DNA from 2 places in the Microbacterium sp. OVT16B genome. Region 2 is predicted to be linked to the other one. Evidence: predicted binding sites of a transcription regulator. Region 2 holds the regulator's gene; the other holds the start of a gene.
What was found. The regulator LexA, encoded in region 2, represses DNA repair genes until DNA is damaged. The targets are predictions, from matches to a motif close to TCGAACANNTGTTCGA.

Region 1 (7,294 bases), 120 kb from region 2:
TTGTTGATGATCGCCGCGGCGACGTCGGGCAGCGAGGTCGGGATCAGGGCCGCCTCCAGCGCCTTCACCTGGACCTTGGACTTCTCCGTGTCGACGTCGGCGATGTCGGAGAAGATCGACCCGCCGCTCTTCAGCTCGATGAGGCCCGCCGACTGCAGCACGAGAAGCGCACGAGCCTGGTTGGACGCGTCATCCGGAACGGCGACGGTCTCGCCCTTCGGGATGTCCTTCACGTCGTCGTACTTCTTGGAGTACAGGCCGAGCGGGTAGATCGCGGTGGAGCCGACCGGCACCAGGTCCTTGCCGGAGTTCACGTTGTAGTCCGCGAGGTACACGATGTGCTGGAACTGGTTGAGGTCGATCTCGCCCTCGGCGAGCGCCGGGTTCGGCTGCTCGTACGAACCGAAGTCGACGAGCTCGACCGTGATCCCCTCGTCGGCCGCAGCCTCGACGAAGGGCGCCCACTGCGCGTCGCCCTTGCCGACGACGCCGATCTTGACGGTCTCGTCCTTGGCGGAGTCGCCGCTGCCGGCGCCGGCGTCGCTGGATGCCGTGGCGCAGCCCGCGAGGGCGACGAAGAGCGGGACCGCGGCCAGCGCGGCGAGGATGGACGTTGTGCGACGAGTCATGTGAAGAGTTCCTCTCTTGGGGGGACTCTTCAACGGTAGGCAGGGCCTCCCCACCCCGAGGAATCGGGTGTCACACGGCGTCACAGCCGGATCAGTCGAACTCCTCGATCCCCTGCAGGCGCACCTGCTCGAGGTCGAGACGCGCGGAGATGCGGCGCACCACCACGTCGTCGACCGTGCCCGAACGGCGAAGCCCCAGCAGCACCTCGCGCTTGCGGTCGAGCAGCGCGAGCTTGAGGCGCGTGTGCTCCTCGTGGCGGATGAGCGGGGACCGCTGCGCGACGTCGACCGCGGTCGAGGTCGCGATGATCTGCAGACTCGAGCCGTCGACGGCATCCTCCCGCTGATCCACGAGCTCCAGGCCCGCGCTGCCGCCGCCGTAGGGGTCCGGCTCGTCGAGCATGGCGTCGAGGGCGCTGGCCTCAGCATCCACCGCCGCCTGCTCCCTGGCGAGAGCGCGCGCGTTCGCGTACTCGAGCATCAGGTAGCCTTCGCTGCGCACGCGGTCGAGGATCTCCTGGCCGACGCCGTGCTCGGCCGCGAGGTCGTCGAGCGCCGCGAGCGCCGCACCCGAGATGGTGCGCTCGGCGAGCTCGTACTCCTCGACCTCCGCCGTGTCGACGGGGAGCTTGGCCCAGCGCACGACGGCCGGCAGGAGCGGACCCTGCACGAGCAGGCTGAGCAGGATGACGCCGGCCGTGACGACCACGACCTCGTCGCGTCCTTCGCCGCCGATCTCGACGGGGATGGAGAGCGCGATCGCGAGGGACACCGCTCCGCGCATGCCGGCGAACGTGGAGAGGAGGCGGACGCGTGCGGCGAGACCGCGTGGTGGTCGCGCGTCGGTCGGGCGGCGCACCACGGCGCTGAGCAGCTGGAACAGATAGCGCACCGCCAGCAGCGCGACCCACACTCCGAGCGTGATGAGCACGAGGCGGCCCACGGCTGCGGCGGAGATCTCGTGCACGACGTACTGCACCTCGAGCCCGATCAGCACGAAGAGCGCGCCGTTGAGCAGGTAGACGCCGAACGGGAAGGCGGCCTCGGACTGGCGGCGGGAGGATGCCGTGGTGATGCGCGGAGACACGTACGCGATGACGAGCCCAGCCACGACGACCGCGAGCACACCCGAGGCGTGCATGATCTCCGCCAGCAGGAACGCCGTGAACGGCACGAGCAGCAGGGTCACGTTGATGACCGCCGTGCTCGTCGACCGGCGCAGCAGCAGGTACGCGAGGGCAGCGATCACCGCGCCGGCGAGCACGCCGCCGACGTACGAGACCAGGACGGTCCAGGTGATGCTCAGCGGCGTGACGTCGCCGCCGACCGCCAGCGAGATCGCGATGGCGTACAGCACGAGGGCCGTGCCGTCGTTCGTCAGGCTCTCCGCCTTCAGCTTCATGAACATGCGCCGCGGCAGCAGTCGCCCGAGAGCCGCGACGGCCGTGGCGTCAGGAGGGGCGACGGCGGCGCCGAGGATGAGCGCGATCTCCCACGGCATCCCGAACAGCACGCCCACTCCGGCGACGGCGAAGGCCGAGGCCACGACGAGCAGCGTGCTCATCGGCAGGATGTAGCGGAAGTCGCGCCGGATCGACCGGAGCGACGTCGTCAGGCTCTCCCAGAACAGCATCACGGGCAGGAACAGCAGCAGCACCGTCTCCGGCGGCAGCTGCACCTCGCGCAGCTGCGGCACGAAGCCGAGCAGCAGCCCGAAGACGACGAGGACGAGGGGGAGTGCGACGCGGATACGCGGAGCGAGCAGGGTTCCTGCGAGGATCGTGAGTCCGAGCAGGACGGTGACTTCTAGACCTTCCATCTCTACCTCCCAACAGCGGTGAGAGAAGGATATTCCCCGTTCGGGGGTTCAGGTCAGCCGATCTCCTCCGTGAGCTCGAACCAGCGCAGCTCGAGCTCCTCGATCTCCGCCTCCCGATCCCCGATCGCCTTCATCTTCTCGCCGAGTCCGGCGTAGTCGGACTGGTCGTGGTCGGCGAGCGAGTGCTTGGCGGCATCCACCTGCTCCGTGAGCTTCTGGATGCGCCGCTCCAGGGCGGAGACCTCCTTCTGCGCGGTGCGCAGCGCCGCTCCGTCCAGCCCCTTCGGAGCCGCCTTCGCAGCTCCGGCGGACGCCTTGGAGGGCTCGGCGTCCTGCAGCTGACGCAGGCGCAGGTACTCGTCGACTCCGCCGGGGAGGTGTCGGAGTCTGCCGCCGAGGATCGCGAACTGCTGGTCGGTCACGCGCTCGAGGAAGTACCGGTCGTGGCTGACGACGAGCAGCGTGCCCGACCACGAGTCGAGGAGGTCCTCGATCGCGGCGAGCATGTCGGTGTCGAGGTCGTTCGTGGGCTCGTCGAGGATCAGCACGTTGGGCTGATCGAGCAGCACGAGCAGCAGCTGCAGACGGCGCTGCTGACCTCCGGAGAGGTCCTTCACCGGGGTCGAGAGCTGGGCGGACGAGAATCCGAGGCGCTCCAGCAGCTGCCCGGGAGTGAGGTCCTGCGCCTTCGAGCCGTTGCCCATCGTGTACGAGGTGCGCAGACCCGAGATGACCACGCGCACCGGGTCGTTCCAGTGCTGGTCGAGCTCGTCGAGGCGCTGGGTCAGCGTCTGCACCTTGACGGTCGTGCCGCGCTTGACACGCCCGACCGTGGGTTCGACGGTGCCGGAGATCAGGCCGAGCAGCGTCGACTTGCCCGCGCCGTTGACCCCGAGGATGCCGGTGCGCTCCCCCGGCGCGATGCGCCACTCCACATCGCGCAGCACCTCCTTGTCGCCGTAGGACACCCCCACGTCGAGAAGGTCGACGACGTCTTTGCCGAGGCGGGAGACGGCGAGCGACTGCAGGGAGATCTTGTCGCGGATCTCGGGGACGTCGGCGATGAGCTCGTTGGCGGCGTCGATGCGGAACTTCGGCTTGGCCGTGCGTGCCGGGGCGCCGCGGCGCAGCCAGGCGAGCTCCTTGCGCGCGAGGTTCTGCCGCTTCGCCTCGGTGGCTGCGGCCATCCGGTCGCGCTCGACGCGCTGCAGGATGTACGCCGCGTAGCCGCCCTCGAAGGGCTCGACGATCCGGTCGTGCACCTCCCAGGTCTCGGTGCAGACCTCGTCGAGGAACCAGCGATCGTGGGTGACGACCATGAGGGCCCCGGAGTTCGGGCTCCACCGCTTCTTCAGGTGCCCGGCGAGCCAGGTGATCGCTTCGACGTCGAGATGGTTGGTGGGTTCGTCGAGCGCGATGACGTCCCAGTCGCCGGTGAGCAGCTTCGCGAGCGAGACCCGTCGGCGCTGGCCGCCCGAGAGTGAGCCGATCTCGGCATCCCACGGCAGATCCCGCAGCAGCCCGTCGATGACGTCGCGGACCTTCGCGTCGCCGGCCCATTCGTGCTCGGGGGTGTCGCCGACGACGGCCTGGCTGATCGTGAGGCCGTCGCCGAGGGTGTCGGCCTGGTCGAGCACGCCGATCGTGGTGCCGCCGCGGACCGTCACGCGGCCGGAGTTGGGTTCCTTGATGCCTGCCAGCATCCCGAGGAGGCTGGACTTGCCGTCGCCGTTGCGGCCGACGATGCCGATGCGGTCGCCCTCCTCGATTCCGAGGGTCACGGAGTCGAAGACGACCCTGGTCGGGTATTCGAGCTGGAGGGCTTCTGCCCCGAGAAGATGTGCCATGTCACTTCAAGGGTAGTCGCGCTCGCCTCACCCGACGGCCGGGCCTCCGAACAGCTCGGGGAGGGACGCCGTGAACTCCTCGAAGTGGCTGTACCAGACGGTGTGCGCGGCGCCGGGGATGCTGCGGACGTCGGCCCCGTGCTCCGTGAGCCTCCGCACGTCGGCGTCGCTCACCCACGAGCTCGGCTCGGCCCTGACGACGACCGACCCCGGAGCCGGCGGCCACTCGCCGTCGGCTCCGCAGGAGACGGATGCCAAGGTCTCCGGGTCGAACCGCTCGGCGGCACGAGCCTCGACCTCGGCATCCCTCTCGGAGTAGAAGGGGCGGCTCCGGCGCAGGGCATCGGCATCCATGCGTGCGAGGCGGTCGCGCCCGTACCGGGCGACGAGCTCAGCGCGGTCATGACCTCCCTCGATCGACAGCGCGGCATCGACGTAGACGGTGAGGCTCGGGTCGAGAGCCGCGGCGGCCGCTGCCAGCACGGTGGCCCCGTAGGAGTGTCCGAGGGCGTGGAGCGGCCCCTCGGGCGCGAGCAGCCTGATCGTCTCGACGACGGCGGCTGCGGCCGCGTCGACGGTGAGCTGCGGGTCACGGGGAGAGCGTCCGTGGCCGGGGAGATCGAGGGCGAGCACACGGTAGCCGCGGTCGACGAGGAGCGGGACGACGCGCCACCAGCTCTCGGCTGATCCCATCGCTCCGTGCAGGAGCAGGGCGGTGCGGAGCGGGGGCGTCGCCGCACTGTCCGAGTCGGCGGAGTCGGCCGTGTCGAGGGCGTGGAGGAGCATCCGGTCAGTCAATCACGGTCGTTATCCTTCTGTGACATTCCGAAGGCTGCGGGCTGTGGAATCTTTGTTCGAATGTCGGTGGCCCCTGGTGTACTGGACTCATGACCGCACTGATCGACGCGACCGACTCCCAGATGGCGATGCTCGCCGATCTGGTCGAGTCGCTGGAGATCGCCGATGCGACGGTGAACGCGATGATGGCGGCCCGCGACGGGCTGTTCGCGCTGGCGGGTCGGATGGCCGTCGACATCGCGAAGCAGGGCGATCACCCCGATCGGGGTGACATGACGATCCGCGCGGTGGCGGCCGAGATCGGGCAGCGGCTCCGGGTCAGCGATCGCACGGTCGAGCGGAAGATCGGCGAGGCGTCGTGGCTGGTCGACGGCTTCCCCGCCGTGTGGCAGGCACAGGGCGCGGGGCGCATCACGGCAGCGCACGCGCACGTCATCATCGACGCCGGCGCGCAGCTGACCGACGACGACCAGCGGGCGGAGTACGCCGAGGCGGTGCTCGCCGTCGCCGAGGTCGAGTCTCCGAATCGGCTGCGGGCACTCGCGAAGCGCATCGCCGAGAGGTTTCAGGAGCAGACGATAGACGAGCGGCATCGGGCCGCCCGCGAACGGAGGCGCGTCTGGGCGACGGATGGCGAAGACGGCATGGCCGATCTCCACGTGCACGCCCCGGCCGTTCTGGTGCACGCGATGAAGGATCGCGTGTCCGAGATGGCCCACCGGATCCGTACCGAGAACATCCGCGAGGCGCGCGAAGCCGCAGCCGACGGCATCCCCTTCGACCCCGACACCCGGTCCGTCGACGAGATCCGCGCCGATCTGTTCGCCGACCTCGTACTCACCGGTACCCCGGTCGCCCACGACAGCGCAGACGGCCTGCTCGGCGAGATCCGCGGGCGCGTGGAGATCACCGTGCCCGTGATCACCCTGATGGGGGAGGATGCCGCGGAGGCGGCCTCCGCCGACGGCGACGCGTCCTCGACCACGCCGCCGCCTGCGCTGCTCGACGGTGTCGTGCCGATCGACGCCGACACCGCTCGTGCGCTCGCAGGCTCTGCGACAGGGTGGGACCGAGTGCTCACCCACCCGATCACGGGGGCGATGCTCGCGGTCGACCGGTATCGCCCGTCGGAGCAGCTCAGACGGCATCTGAGGGCACGCGATCAGCGGTGCCGGTTCCCGACCTGCGGGATCATCGCCAGGAAGTGCGACATCGACCACAACGATCCGGCGTCCACGGGTGGCGCGACCGCCGAGTGCAACCTCTGCTGCTTCTGCCGCAGGCACCACACGCTCAAACACGCCTCGCCGTGGCATGTCGAACATCACCCCGGCGGAGTGCTCGAATGGACGAGTCCCGCCGGCCGAACCTACACCGACACTCCCCCGGTACCGCACACGGTGGTGTTCGTCGCCGAGGCCGACGGTGTACCCCCGACGGGGACGGCACTGCTCGCACGCGCCCGGGCGCCCTTCTGAGCTTCCGGTCTTCTGAGCTTCCGGTCTTCTGGTCTCCTGAGCTCACGCGCGCGCATTCCCGCACGATCATGGCCTGTGGATAACTCCGGCGACGCATTCGCGAATCCGGTTACCGTGTGCGAGTGATTCTCCAGAGAACAGCCACCCACTCCCTCAGCGGACTCGGCGCCCTCGCACTCATCGCGGGAGCAGTCGCCGGATGCGCACCCACTCCGGCCCCGACCCCGACGCCCACCGCGGCCTTCGCGAGCGAGGAGGAGGCGTTTGCGAAAGCCGAAGAGGTGTACCGGGCGTTCAATGCTCGATTGAATGAAGTCGATCTCAGCGATACGAGGACCTTTGAACCATTGTTCGAGCTCTCCAGCGGTTCATTCGAGGCTGCAGATCGCGAGGCCTACTCCACGATGCATGCCGATGGTTTCATCATGAGCGGAGAAACAAGGGTTCTCTCCTTCGACGGAGTGAGGTCCAAGCCACCCTTTACCACCGTCGTTGCGAACGTCTGCCTCGATGTGTCATCAGTTTCCATCGTCGACTCGTCCGGGGTGTCCCAAGTGAGCTCCGACCGTCCTTCTACTTACGCACTTGAGATCACCTTCGTGTCCGAGAAGAACCACAGCCTCTCAATCGACTCCGCAGCGGAACGAGAGGATGTCGCATGCGTAGTGGAGTAGCAGCGATTTTCGCGATCGGAGGTGTCCTGCTCATGACCCAGCATCCGTC
Region 2 (7,294 bases):
CCGTCGAGGTGATCACGACCGCGGCCGTGCACCTCATGAGCGCCGCGGCCGTCAAGCTCGGCCTCGCCGACGACCCGGATGCCGCAGCGCAGCTCGACCTCGACGAGGCGCGCAAGCTCATCAACGCGCTGGCCGGACTCATCACGGCCGGCGCCCCCGAGATCAGCGACATGCACGCGCGGTCGCTGCGCGACGGACTGCGGTCCCTGCAGCTCGCTTTCCGCGAGGCCTCCGTCATCCCCGACCCGATCGGCAAGGGGCCGGGCGAGAAGTGGACGGGGCCGGTCAACTAGGCCTCTTGGGGGCGGGCTCCGGGATGTCTTGGTCAGGCAAAGAACGGGAACCCTCCCGCTTCGCGGGCCCCTCCCGATTTGCCTGACCAAGACATCCCTCCGTCCTCACGTCCTGTTGACGAACGACTGGGGTAGAAGTCCGCAACCCGGGCGCTGAGCGAGCACAGCGAGACGAAGCTCAATCCCCGGACGCTGAGCGAGCGCACCAATCCCCGGACGTTGAGCGAGCGCGGCGAGACGAACGCGGCGAGGATCGCACGTCGTCGGGGCAGGGTCAGGCGGAGCGGCGGAGCTTGACGGTGAGCGAGTCGGCGAGCACGGCGATGCGATCGTCGGCGGACCAGCGCTGGGCGAGACGCGCGAGGACCGCGTCGAGCACCTCGCGCTCGAGTCCGTCGACGAGCTCGAGGATCACGACGAGCTCAGGGCCGCGGAGCCTCGCGTCCGGGTCGCCCGCGGCGACGGCGACGTCGATCACCGCGAGCTCGTGCGCGACGCTCTCCTGGAGCGCGCCGAACACCTCCGGCGAGAGGAAGCTCGGCTCCCAGGAATGCCCCTGAGCGATCGCCCACACGGCGGGACGGCGGATCACGAACTCCGTGTCGGACGTCGGGTCCAGCACGATCAGATCGGTGTCGTCGGCGGAGGCCGCCAGCGCGGCGCGCACGGCCTCGACCGGAATGGGCCGGGCTGTGGCATCCCACCGCTGCATCGCATCGACCGAGGAGAACACCGGCTGCACGCGGCGGCCGTCGGGGGCCGCGACCGTGACGATCGACAGCTCCTGCGTCTTGTCGACGACCAGGCCCGTGGGACCTACGCCCTCATCGCCCTTCTCGGCGACCAGAGGGATCAGCACGCGCGCGGAGCGGAAGGCGTCGATGACCTCGGTCTGAGCGCCCTCACCCGCACGGAACCTCTGCAGCGCCTCGAACAGCGCGGGGTCGGCGGAGCCGTCGTCCGCGGCGTGCGGATTCGGCTCGAAACTGCGCCCCTCCCACGGAACGCCCGCCGAGTCGCCGTGATTGTGCGACTCGGGCCCGCAGGAGTGCGCGTCAGTCTCCTGCGACATCCAGAGCCTCGGCCAGCGTGAACGCTCCGGCATACAGCGCCTTGCCGACGATGGCACCCTCGACGCCCAGCGGCACGAGCTCGCGGAGAGCGGCGATGTCGTCAAGGTTCGCGATGCCGCCGGAGGCGACGACGGGCTTCGGGGTGCGCGAGGTCATCTCGCGCAGGAGCTCGAGGTTCGGTCCGCGGAGCGTGCCGTCCTTGGTCACGTCGGTCACGACGTAGCGGCTGCAGCCGGCATCTTCGAGGCGATCCAGGACCTCCCAGAGATCGCCGCCGTCCTTCGTCCAGCCGCGGGCCGCGAGGGTCGTTCCACGCACGTCGAGGCCGACCGCGATCGCCTCGCCGAACCGGCCGATGACGTCTGCCGCCCACTCGGGGTTCTCCAGCGCCGCGGTCCCGAGGTTGATGCGCGTGGCGCCGCTCTCGAGCGCCGCCTCCAGCGTCGCGTCGTCGCGGATGCCGCCGGAGAGCTCGATGTTGACGTTCTTGAACTGCTTGATCACCTTGCGCAGGATGGGGGCGTTGCTCCCCCGTCCGAAAGCGGCGTCGAGGTCGACGAGGTGGATCCACTTCGCGCCCTGCGCCACCCACTCCCCCGCTGCGTCGAGAGGATCGCCGTAGCTGGTCTCGCTGCCGGCCTCGCCCTGCGTGAGGCGGACGGCCTTGCCGCCCGCGACATCGACGGCCGGGAGCAGAGTGAGGGAGGGAGACTGCGCGAAGTCGTTCATGACGTCCTTGAGTGGTGGGAGTGCGCCGATGAGAGGCACGAGAACCGAGGTTACCCTCGCAATCGGCGCTCGTTCAAATGCGTGACGCCGATCGAGGAGGTCAGAGGCTGCCGACCCAGTTGCGCAGCAGCTGGATGCCCGCGTCTCCGGACTTCTCCGGGTGGAACTGGGTGGCCGAGAGCGGGCCGTTCTCGACGGCTGCGAGGAAGGGATCTCCGTACGTCGTCCAGGTGAGCACGGGCTGCGGGAACGGAGGGATGACGTCGAGCTCCCAGGACTGCGCCGCGTACGAGTGCACGAAGTAGAACCGCTCCTGCTCGATGCCGCGGAACAGCACGCTGTCGGCGCCGGGCTCGACCGTGTTCCAGCCCATGTGCGGCAGGACCGGCGCGTTGAGCTCCGTCACCGCGCCCGGCCATTCGCCGAGGCCCTCGGTGTCGTGTCCGCGCTCGACGCCGTGGGAGAACAGCACCTGCATGCCGACGCAGATGCCCAGCACCGGGCGCCCGCCGGCGAGCCGACGATCGATGATCTCGTCACCGCCGTGGGCGAACAGCGCGTCGCGGACGGCCTGGAATGCGCCGACGCCAGGAACCACGAGGCCGTCGGCCTCCAGCGCCTGCGTCTTGTCGCGGGTGAGCACAGCATCCGCTCCCGCGGCGACGAGCGCCTTGACGGCGGAATGGACGTTGCCGGACTCGTAGTCGAAGACCGCGACCGTGGGCGCGCTGCTCACAGCGCGCCCTTGGTGGACGGGACGCCGTCGACCAGCGGATCGAGGGCTTTCGCCTGGCGGAAGGCACGCGCGAAGGCCTTGTACTCCGCCTCGGCGATGTGGTGAGGATCGCGGCCGCCCAGCACGCGGACGTGCACGGTGAGTCCGGCGTTGAACGTGATCGCCTCGAACGAGTGCCGCACGAGGGCGCCCGTGAAGTGACCGCCGATGAGGTGGTACTCGAATCCTGTGGGCTCACCTTCGTGCACGAGGTACGGGCGACCGGAGATGTCCACGACCGCCTGCGCGACCGCCTCGTCGAGAGGGACCAGCGCGTCGCCGTAGCGGGAGATGCCGGACTTGTCGCCCAGCGCCTCGCGGATCGCCTGCCCGAGCACGATCGAGACGTCCTCGACGGTGTGGTGCGCATCGATGTTCGTGTCGCCGGACGCCCGCACCGTGAGGTCGGTGAGGGAGTGCTTCGCGAACGCTGTCAGCATGTGGTCGAAGAACGGCACCGAGGTGTCGATGCGGCTCACACCCGTCCCGTCGAGGTTGAGCTCGAGCTCGACCGTGGACTCCGACGTGCTGCGCACGCGGCGGGCTGTGCGCGGGGCGGGGGTGCTCATGATGCCGATCCTATCGAGGCGAGGGCGTCGAGGAACGCCGTGGTCTCGGCCTCCGTGCCCGCGGTGACGCGGAGGTGGCCGGGGATGCCGACGTCGCGGATCAGCACGCCCCTGTCGTACAGCTGCTGCCACGTGGCCTTCGGGTCGACCACGCCACCGAAGAGGACGAAGTTCGACCAGGACTCGTGCGGCGTGTACCCGAGCGCCTCCAGGGTCGCCGAGATGCGGTCGCGCTGCTCGACGATCTCGTCGACCATGCCGAGCATGACATCGGCGTTGCGCAGCGCGGCGATCGCCGCCGCCTGGGTGAGGGCGCTCAGGTGATAGGGCAGGCGCACGAGGCGCAGCGCGTCGATGAACGCGGGATCGGCGGCCAGGTAGCCCACCCGCGCTCCCGCGAAGGCGAACGCCTTGCTCATCGTGCGCGACACCGCCAGACGCGGACGCCCCTCGAGAAGGGAGAGGGCGGATGCCGCCTCCCTCGGTGCGAACTCCTGATACGCCTCGTCGACGATCACGATGCCTCTGGCCGCCTCGTAGACGGCCTCGACGACATCGAGCCCGAGGGGCGTGCCCGTCGGGTTGTTCGGGGAGCACAGCAGGATCACGTCGGGGTCGACAGCGCGCACCTGAGCAGCAGCATCTTCCGCGGTGATCGTGTAGTCGGGCTCGCGGACACCCGCCACCCAGCGTGCGCCGGTGCCCTGAGCGATCAGCGGGTACATGGAGTACGTGGGCGCGAAGCCGAACGCCGTGCGTCCAGGACCGCCGAAGGCCTGGAGGATGTGCTGCAGCACCTCGTTCGAGCCGTTGCCCGCCCAGATCTGGTCGGCAGTGAGGCCGTGCCCGAGATACTCGGCGAAGCCCTCGCGCAGGGTCGTGAACTCTCGATCCGGGTAGCGGTTCATGTCGCGCAGCGCCACGGCGATGTCGTCGAGGATGTCGCTGGCGACGGCATCCGGAATGGGATGCGTGTTCTCGTTGACGTTGAGCGCGATGGGAAGCGGGGCCTGCGGAGCTCCGTAGGGAGTCAATCCGCGGAGGTCGTCGCGAAGCGGGAGGTCATCGAGTGATGCGGTCACCCTTCCCATGCTAGGACGCGCGAAGGCCGATGATGCACCGGGTGACGCCGCATTGCGCATGCGCCGCTCCCAAGACGGGCTCGCAGGACGCGCGCTCCGAGATCACTCGGAGTACTGCGCGGGGATGGCGAGCTCGTCGCCGATCTGCAGTGCGCCGCCCGTGAGCATGTTGAGCCGACTGATCTCGCCGATCACCTCGCGAGGGTCGGCGTCGGGAGCGACCGTGGTGGCGATCGACCAGAGGGTGTCCCCCGGCATCACCGTGACGGTCTCGAAGGACGCCGTCGCGACGTGAGCGCCGGACGCCGCAGCGCTTCCGCCGCTGAGCGCGGCGAAGGCGATGCCCGCCGCGAGAGGGATCGAGGCGAGCCCGAGGAGCACGCGGCGACCGCGGACCGTCAGACGCAGGCGTGCGGCCGGACGTGCCGGAAGAACTGCTGCGGTTCCGAAGGTGATGGTGCTCATGTCGTGCTCCCTTTCTGCCCTCCGACGGATCATCCCCGCCGGAGAAAGTTGGCGTAGCGTTCGCATCCAGGACTCGGCCGGGAGCCAGGAATGCGAAGCTACGTACCGAAGATATCTTCGAGTTCGAACATCTGTCAAGCGTTCTTCGAAACCTGATTCGAGAATCTGCCGACACGCTCGAACAGATCTTCCAGATCGGGCCGTTTCTCGGATACGGTTTCGATACGGATACCCCACCACGGACCTCCGACATTCGAACTGCGACGCCGGAATCGCGTACAAAGGAGCACGATGAGCGAGAACTCCGCCCCCGACACCGAGGCGCCGCGCACCCGTCGACGCAAGAGCCTCAGCCCCAAGCAGATGGCGATCCTGGAGGTCATCCAGAACTCGATCAGCCGGCACGGCTATCCGCCGAGCATGCGCGAGATCGGCGACGCCGTCGGCCTCAAGTCGCTGTCCAGCGTCACGCATCAGCTCGGACAGCTGGAGCTCAGCGGCTATCTGCGCCGCGACCCCGGCAAGACCAGGGCCATGGAGGTGCTCATCGACCTCCCCGGCGCGAGCGGCGAGAATCCCGCCGATGTCGCCACCCCGGTCGGAGACGCCGCTCTCGTGCCGCTGGTGGGCCGCATCGCCGCCGGAGTGCCGATCACCGCGGATCAGCAGGTCGAGGAGATCTTCCCGCTCCCCCGGCAGCTCGTCGGCAAGGGCGACCTGTTCATGCTCAAGGTGTCGGGCGAGTCGATGATCGACGCCGCGATCTGCGACGGGGACTGGGTCGTCGTGCGTTCGCAGCACAGCGCGGAGAACGGCGAGATCGTCGCGGCCATGCTCGACGGCGAGGCCACGGTCAAGGTGCTCCGCCGCCGCGACGGACACACCTGGCTCCTCCCCCGCAACTCCGCCTTCGAGCCGATCCTGGGCGACGAGGCCGTGATCCTCGGCAAGATCGTCGCGGTGCTGCGCGCGGTCTGACGTCGGCTGACGACAGCGAACCGCCCTTCCCGAGCTCCGGGAAGGGCGGTTCGCTTCTCTCTTCTGACGGGCGTCAGACCGCGACGACCACGTCCTCGCGCACCCGACGCGTGGCCTCGACGATGTTGCGCAGCGACGCCACGGTCTCGTCATATCCGCGCGTCTTCAGACCGCAGTCGGGGTTGACCCACAGCTGTCGCGTCGGGATCTCGTCCACCGCGCGGCGCAGCAGCGACTCGACCTCCTCCGCCGAGGGGACGCGCGGCGAGTGGATGTCGTAGACACCGGGGCCGATGCCGTGATCGAAGCCGACCTCGGCGATGTCCGCCACGACCTCCATGCGGCTGCGGGCCGCCTCGATCGATGTCACGTCGGCGTCGAGGGCGCGGATCGCGTCGATCACGACGCCGAACTCCGAGTAGCAGAGGTGGGTGTGCACCTGGGTGCCCGCCGCCGCGCCACCCGTCGCGAGGCGGAACGAGTCCACCGACCACTGCAGGTACGCGGGCTGATCCGCCTTCTTCAGAGGCAGCAGCTCGCGCAGCGCCGGCTCGTCGACCTGGATGATCGCGATACCAGCGGCCTCGAGGTCGGCGATCTCGTCGCGCAGGGCGAGCGCCACCTGGTTCGCGGTCTCGCCGAGCGGCTGGTCGTCTCGGACGAAGGACCAGGCGAGGATCGTGACGGGGCCCGTCAGCATCCCCTTCATGTGCTTGGTCGTGAGCGACTGGGCGTACGTCGACCAGTCCACCGTGATCGGAGCGGGACGGGAGACGTCGCCCCACAGGAGGGACGGGCGGGTCGCGCGGGAGCCGTACGACTGCACCCAGCCGTTCTCGGTGACGTCGAAGCCATCGAGGTTCTCGGCGAAGTACTGCACCATGTCATTGCGCTCCGGCTCACCGTGCACGAGCACGTCGAGGCCCAGGTCCTCCTGCAGCGAGACGACGCTGGCGACCTCGCGACGCAGGAACTCCTCGTAGTCCTCGGCGGGGATCTCGCCCCTGGTGAACCGCGCCCGGGCGCGACGGATGTCGCCGGTCTGCGGGAAGGATCCGATCGTCGTGAGCGGCAGCGCCGGAAGGCCGAGGGCCTCCTGCGCGGACTCGCGCTCCTCGTAGGACACGCGCGAGAAGTCCGCCTCGGTGAGTGCACGGGCACGAACGGCACCGTCGCGGACTCCCGGAGCCGAGAGACGGTCCTGCAGGGCAGCGGATGCCGCGTCGAGATCGGCGGCGACGGCCGCACGCCCCTCGGCGAGGCCCCGGGCCAGGGCCACGACCTGCTCGACCTTCTGGTCGGCGAAGGCGAGCCACGAGACCAGACGCGC

Region 1: LC438_RS06425 (HNH endonuclease signature motif containing protein) is a predicted target of LexA. The motif match lies at 5,138-5,153, and genes of this name have one in related genera.

Annotation. Positions count from the first base shown of each region.
Region 1 covers NZ_JAHXZA010000001.1:1,370,065-1,377,358, reverse strand. Annotated here, with positions in the region: gene LC438_RS06445 (MetQ/NlpA family ABC transporter substrate-binding protein) at 1-629, opposite strand, end outside; gene LC438_RS06440 (Na+/H+ antiporter) at 721-2,448, opposite strand; gene LC438_RS06435 (ABC-F family ATP-binding cassette domain-containing protein) at 2,502-4,295, opposite strand; gene LC438_RS06430 (alpha/beta fold hydrolase) at 4,323-5,081, opposite strand; gene LC438_RS06425 (HNH endonuclease signature motif containing protein) at 5,183-6,571, shown strand; gene LC438_RS06420 (hypothetical protein) at 6,694-7,245, shown strand.
Region 2 covers NZ_JAHXZA010000001.1:1,490,522-1,497,815, reverse strand. Annotated here, with positions in the region: gene LC438_RS07035 (DUF1844 domain-containing protein) at 1-293, shown strand, start outside; gene LC438_RS07030 (SseB family protein) at 568-1,365, opposite strand; gene priA (bifunctional 1-(5-phosphoribosyl)-5-((5-phosphoribosylamino)methylideneamino)imidazole-4-carboxamide isomerase/phosphoribosylanthranilate isomerase PriA) at 1,349-2,095, opposite strand; gene hisH (imidazole glycerol phosphate synthase subunit HisH) at 2,196-2,831, opposite strand; gene hisB (imidazoleglycerol-phosphate dehydratase HisB) at 2,828-3,439, opposite strand; gene LC438_RS07010 (histidinol-phosphate transaminase) at 3,436-4,530, opposite strand; gene LC438_RS07005 (LysM peptidoglycan-binding domain-containing protein) at 4,624-4,986, opposite strand; gene lexA (transcriptional repressor LexA) at 5,278-5,964, shown strand; gene metE (5-methyltetrahydropteroyltriglutamate--homocysteine S-methyltransferase) at 6,038-7,294, opposite strand, start outside.